DNA from 2 places in the Paenibacillus sp. lzh-N1 genome. Region 2 is predicted to be linked to the other one. Evidence: riboswitches for the same ligand, from Rfam matches in the RefSeq annotation. Region 2 holds a riboswitch; the other holds the start of a gene.
The links. A riboswitch is a leader RNA that binds a small molecule or an ion and turns the genes downstream of it on or off. The one in region 2 is predicted to bind S-adenosylmethionine.

Region 1 (3,422 bases), 2.8 Mb from region 2:
CCATAACGTGTATGAAGCTCAGGCATATTATCAAAGTTCATCCCATATATTCCGGTAATGACCGTCAACGGCATAAATACGGTTGTAATGGCGGTAAACACACGCATGATTTCATTAGCACGGTTGGCGATACTTGACTGATAAGCTTCTCTAAGGTTCCCCATCAAGTCGCGATAAGTTTCGAAAGTCTCCGAAATTTTCACAGCATTTTCATAAATGTCGCTAAAATATTTTTGTAGTTGATCGTCGATAAGTCGCAAATCCCGTTTGTTCAGGGTATTGATGACTTCCTTTTGCGGGCCGAGCACTTTTTTTAGCCATAAAATCTCACTGCGCAAGCCGATGATTTCGTTCAAGTGCGACTTTTTCGTATGCATTAGAATGTCTTCTTCCAGCTTTTCAATACGAACCTCAATCCGGTCACCAACCAGAAAATAGTTGTCAACGATCAAGTCGACCAACAGATACATAAAACGGTCAGGCTGGCTGACTTCCTGCTCCCACAGCATAGGCTTGAGAGTACGAAGCTCATTGATTTTCTGCTTGGTCACCGTAATGATAAAATGGCGGCCGAGAAAAATGTTCAAAGCACGCAAAAATATTTCTTCATCATCAAAACGAATACTATTTACAACGATAAAATAATGGCTTTCATAAATTTCAATCTTTGGACGCTGTTCTTCTTCACTTAAACAGTCCTCTACTGCAAGATCATGCATAGAAAATAAGGGCTGGAGCACTGTCAGATCCTCGACATCGGCATCAATCCAATAAAAGCCTTCTGCCGGTGCAGTGAGCGCCATTTCAATTTCTTCGACAGGGGTAAAAACCCCGTTGTTAACCAAACGGATTTTCATATATGTCACTCCTTATGCTCCGTCGTAACGGAAATACGTTTACCTTAAGCATAAGGAATGGACTCAGTTAGCCAGTTAGCCGGTTCGGGTAAGCGTGCATACCATCAAAAGCAGAAGGCTTTTGGAGCATACGGAGCCTGGCGTCCCGTCTTTCGGCAAGCTGAAGTCATTCCTATGCTGTTGTTCAGGGATCGCCGCCTATTCGGACTCGGGTCGCCTTCCATTCCGGATTCACCTCACAAATGTTCTTTTTTTAGGTTGCCACAGTATCGCAGAAAACACTCTAATCTACACTGCTGCACCATATTTTTGCCTATTAGCACTTGTATAGTATAACGCTCGGCCTACGGCCTTTCAAGCGCAAAATCATGGGCAAAATCAACAGCAGTCATATGAGCTTCTGCGACAGGGAGGATATGATTTAACCTATGGAAAAGGTAGACAAAATGTGAATGCAGGGCACAAATTTACAAGTCCATCTTGACGAAGCCCAGCCGATGCATTAAAGTGAACAACAAGAACTTTGTGAACCCAAAATGAATATAGCGAAATCTTATCAAGAGCAGGTGGAGGGACTAGCCCGATGATACCCGGCAACCGGCGATTTTTATCGCACGGTGCTAATTCTTGCAGGACTCGCGCTTTGTACAAAAAAGCGTAGCCCTGACAGATGAGAGAGGCGCATATGGATACAAATATGACCTTTCTCTAACTGAGAAAGGTCTTTTTATTATATGCTGGCATCTCTACCAGACGATTTTCGCACAACTTACCGATCAAGGAGTGAGTTTACATGCCGATTAAAATCCCAGACACGCTGCCTGCCAAGGAAGTGCTGGAGGGCGAAAATATTTTCGTAATGGATGAAAGCTTGGCTTATCATCAGGATATTCGTCCGTTGCGTATCGCCATTTTGAATTTAATGCCTACCAAGGAAACGACGGAAACCCAACTGTTACGCTTGGTCGGCAATACGCCGTTGCAAGTGGACGTTACGCTGGTGCATATGAAGTCTCATGTATCCAAAAATACATCGCAAGAATATTTGAACATGTTCTATAAAACGTTTGATGAGATCAAGAACAGTCGTTTTGACGGCATGGTCATTACAGGAGCACCGGTTGAACAGCTTGAGTTTGAGGATGTGAACTACTGGGAGGAGATCCGGCAAATCTTTGAATGGACGAAAACGAATGTAACTTCGACCATGCATATCTGTTGGGCCTCACAGGCAGGCTTATACCATCATTTCGATGTCCCTAAATACGGGCTCGACACCAAATGCTTTGGCGTATTTCCACACACCGTGATTAAACCTAAAGTGAAATTGCTACGCGGCTTTGATGAACTGTTTTATGCTCCTCACTCCAGACATACAGAAGTTCGGCGGGAAGATATTGATCATATTGCCGAATTAGAAGTCTTATCCGAATCCGAGGAAGCTGGAGTATACCTGGTAGCCACACTTGACGGTAAACAAATTTTTGTAACAGGGCATTCTGAATATGACCCGCTTTCACTTAAATGGGAATACGACCGCGATGTGGCCAAAGGACTGGATATTGACGTCCCCAAAAATTATTTTCCTAACGATGATCCTGAACGCATACCACCCTCTATCTGGCGAGCTCATGCTAATTTATTGTTTTCAAATTGGCTTAACTATTATGTATACCAAGAAACACCTTATGATATCGGACCTCAGATTTAAAAAGGGGCTTGTCGTTTACCCTTATACAGTAACACCTTGCAGTAGCGCAGCAGTATAGTCTTGGACATCCATTTTTGCAGCATATGTTATAGCACCTACTATGGAAGTGAACAGGAGGATTCATATGAGTGAGAAACAGTGGAAAATCGAAAGCAGATTGGCACAAATTGGTTCAATTGAGGAGCCAGTAACTGGGGCTGTTAATTACCCGATTTACCAATCTACGGCGTTCCGCCATCCCCGTCTGGGCCAAAGCACTGGGTTTGATTACATTCGGACGATTAATCCCACGCGAAAGGTACTGGAAGAGGCTGCTGCTGCACTTGAATCTGGTGATGCAGGCTTTGCTTGCAGCTCAGGTATGGCAGCGCTGCAAACTGTATTTGCATTGTTTGGACAGGGAGACCACCTCATTGTATCGCTGGATCTTTATGGCGGGACCTATCGTTTGCTAGAGCGTATTTTATCCAAATTTGGTGTGACCGCAAGCTATGTGGATACAAACGATCTTGAAGCACTCCAACAGTCATGTCGACCGAATACCAAAGCTGTATTCATAGAAACGCCTACAAACCCGTTAATGATGATAACTGATATTCAAGCGGTGGCTTCATGGGCATCACAACATGAGTTGCTTACTATTGTAGATAATACGCTGCTAACACCATATTTCCAGCGGCCATTGGAACTGGGTGCGGATATTGTGGTACATAGCGCAACTAAATATTTGGGCGGGCACAACGATGTGCTGGCAGGGTTGATTGTAACCAAAGGAAAAGAGCTGTCAGCTGAAATTTCCTTCCTGCACAATTCCATAGGGGCCGTGCTTTCCCCGAGCGACTGTTATCAGTTGA
Region 2 (3,422 bases):
GGAATTCGTGACATCGAACCCTATTGTGGAGGATGCCTCGTTGTATCCGGCTCGTCCTTTGAGCAGGAGCCTGAACTCGCTGCGCGTGTATTGGAGCGATTAGCTGCGGGTGAGCAAGAGTGGCCACTTGTCTTTATCGTGGACGATGCCAAAGAAGTTGTTCGCTCCCAAGCTTCGTTCCTGTGGACGGTATTCACACGCTTTAACCCGGCTACAGATATGTACGCTGACAGCGAAGTGCGTTTACATCACCTGAACTATAAGCTGCCGATTGTGGTGGATGCACGTATGAAGCCGGGCTACCCTGATGAGGTCCTGCCGCGTGAGGATATTGTTAAGCTTGTAGATCAACGGTGGACCAGTTATTTCGCTTGACGCCTTAAAGCATCTTAACAGCCGGATTTTACAGATATGAAGGAGGCGTGAAGCATGATACGCAAGCTGTTGGGCGAGCCCCCGCGTGTAAATAATGGTTTCCTGCTGGATGCCATGAATAGCATGTCAGACATGTTACATTTGCTGGAACGACAAATCCAGGTCAGTGGTGATCCGACTCATGACTTTCGGAAGGCGGATATTTTGACGCGTGGTCTAATGTCGTCATTGGATGAACTGGAGCAGAGCCATCATGCTGCCGCCTTTTTTCGTATGAAAGTAAAAGCCGGATACGCTGAAGATATGAGCAAGGATGAAAAATCCGATTATGCCTTGTACGTATTCTTTTATAAGGATGGGTTTGTGCGGGTATTCTCTATTTTGGATAAGTTGGGTAACTGGATGAATGACCTATATGATTTAAAAACAGGGCAGTATAAGGCGCATTATTCGTATTTTACTGTGTTGCGACAGCTGAAGTATCTCAAAATGCATCCTATATTGACTGATAATTTAATTGATATCAAGGACACATATAACGATGCCATCAATCGCCTGCGTAAGCGGCGAAATACGGAGATACACTATATGAACACGGAAATGCAGGATGATCTCTGGCAACGTCACCGTGCTTTGTATGGCAAAATCCAACTGGAGGACCTCGATCACCATCTGGAAGATTTGCAGCAGGGCTTGGAAATGGTATGCCGGTCGCTATCAAACGCATTTTCTTATACTGCGAAACAATGGGAGAACCGGGCAGTGCGCCCATAATTATGACAGAAAATATCCTTTGACAAAGCAATGTAAACTATCTATACTGAAACCTAGTTTCAGAAAAATGCTTGAATTATTTTTTTATATAAACTAAACGGACAGCTAAAGCTGGAGTTTAACATATTTTCTTATCCAGAGAGGTGGAGGGACTGGCCCGATGAAGCCCGGCAACCCGTTCTTTCCCGGTGTAATGCACCGGGAGGGAACATATGGTGCTAATTCCTACAAAACCGCTAGAGTTATAGCGATTTTGGCAGATGAGAAAAGGTTCGCAAGGTGGGGCCCTTTTCATTCTGTGAAAGGGGCTCTTTTTTGTATAAATAAATAGCGATTTTATACAATCCTGAGAGATGACAACTGGTTAAAAGGGTAAGGAAGAAGTGAAGGGGGTCGCAGCACGTTGATAGAGCTTAAGCAATTAACCAAGCATTATGGTAAAGGCAACCGACGCGTTAATGCGTTGTCCGGGTTGAATCTTTCTATAAAGCGTGGAGAAATATTCGGGGTGATTGGTCATTCCGGGGCGGGCAAAAGTACGTTGATCCGCTGTATTAATTTATTGGAGCGCCCTACTTCAGGCGAAGTATGGGTAGATGGGGTTAATCTTGTCACTGTGAGTCAATCCCAGTTACAGAAGCAACGTCGAAAAATCGGAATGATTTTTCAACATTTTAATTTGTTGTCTTCAGCGACAGTGTATGACAACATTGCATTTCCATTGCGTCTGGTAAATACCCCTAAGCAGGAGATGGACAAGAAAGTTCGCGAGCTGCTGGAACTAGTGGGGCTCAAAGAACACAGTGGAAAATATCCGTCACAGCTCTCGGGTGGACAGAAGCAGCGGGTAGGAATTGCACGGGCACTGGCTAGTGATCCGCATGTGTTGCTGTGTGACGAAGCGACGTCTGCGCTTGATCCGCAGACGACAGGGTCTATCCTGAAATTGCTGTTGGATATTAATCAACGTTTTAATTTGACCATCGTATTGATTACTCATGAGATGCATGTCATTCAAAGCATTTGTGATCGAGTTGGCGTCATTCATCAGGGCGATATCGTGGAGCAAGGTCCGGTGGCGGAAGTGTTTTTGAAGCCACAGCATCAGGTAACTAAGGACTTTATCCAGCGGGAGGCAGAACATCCCGAGGAGTTACAAGCAGCGATTGCAGCTGCAGGTAGCGGGGAATCGGCACAGGTGGTACGTATCTCCTTCTTGGGCAGTAAAACTTATGATGCGATTCTGTCGCGTACGGCTCGAAGTACGGGTGTTGATTTTGCAATCTTGCAGGGAACCATCTCTACGATTAAAAATGTACCGTATGGACAGCTGATCGTTCGTTTTGAAGGAAACCATTCAGATATAGAGCATACGCTGCGCGAAGTATCTGGACAAGGACTTGATGTGGAGGTGATTGACAATGAGCGAACTTGATTTTTCGCAAGTGAGTTGGGAAGAGCTGGGGAATTCTACTCTGGAAACCCTTCAGATGCTCGGGGCATCTGCATTGTTCACCCTCGTTATTGGTTTGCCGCTCGGTATATTGTTGTTTCTGGCGAGCCGCTCCTCGTTGACTCTGATGAAGGTGATATACATTGTATTATCCTTCATCGTTAATATTTTGCGTTCCGTACCATTTATCATTTTGATCGTTGCACTTATTCCTTTTACACGATCGTTGGTAGGTACCTCGACCGGAGTGCTGGGAACCATTCCGCCATTGGTTATCGGGGCTGCCCCTTTCTTTGCACGTCTTGTCGAAACGTCTCTGCGTGAAGTGGACAAAGGTGTCATTGAGGCTGCACAAGCGATGGGAGCCTCGACAGGACAAATTATCCGGCGTGTGCTGTTGCGTGAGGCACTTCCGGGCCTGCTTGCCGCATTAACCATTACCGTCGTTACACTCGTATCGTACACGGCAATGTCCGGTATGATCGGGGGCGGTGGGCTGGGTACGCTGGCAATCAACTACGGCTATTATCGTTACGAAACGGCAGTAATGATCGTTGCAGTCGTACTGATGGTCGTATTGGTACAATTGCTGCAAATGGCAGGAGATCGCCTTGTGCGGCATTATACTCGGAAATAGGGAAAACATATAGATATCCTTATTGATCAGGACGTCTGATCCTGAATATTACAAATTATTGGAGGGGTAACAACATGAAGAAATGGGTATTGGCTGTATTGAGCTTGACATTAATTGCGGTACTGGCTGCTTGCGGTACAAAGAGCACTACATCGGATACAAACAATGCGGCCGAAAATACAG

Region 1: it holds a riboswitch for S-adenosylmethionine, as region 2 does, so the genes downstream of both, metA (homoserine O-acetyltransferase MetA) here and C0638_RS12950 (methionine ABC transporter ATP-binding protein) in region 2, are expected to answer to the same signal.

The regions. Positions count from the first base shown of each region.
Region 1 covers NZ_CP025696.1:86,342-89,763, reverse strand. Annotated here, with positions in the region: gene corA (magnesium/cobalt transporter CorA) at 1-857, opposite strand, end outside; SAM riboswitch class I at 1,408-1,534, shown strand; gene metA (homoserine O-acetyltransferase MetA) at 1,651-2,568, shown strand; gene C0638_RS00420 (PLP-dependent transferase) at 2,693-3,422, shown strand, end outside.
Region 2 covers NZ_CP025696.1:2,851,279-2,854,700, forward strand. Annotated here, with positions in the region: gene C0638_RS12940 (UbiD family decarboxylase) at 1-375, shown strand, start outside; gene C0638_RS12945 (Cthe_2314 family HEPN domain-containing protein) at 430-1,149, shown strand; SAM riboswitch class I at 1,278-1,416, shown strand; gene C0638_RS12950 (methionine ABC transporter ATP-binding protein) at 1,553-2,584, shown strand; gene C0638_RS12955 (methionine ABC transporter permease) at 2,571-3,239, shown strand; gene C0638_RS12960 (MetQ/NlpA family ABC transporter substrate-binding protein) at 3,314-3,422, shown strand, end outside.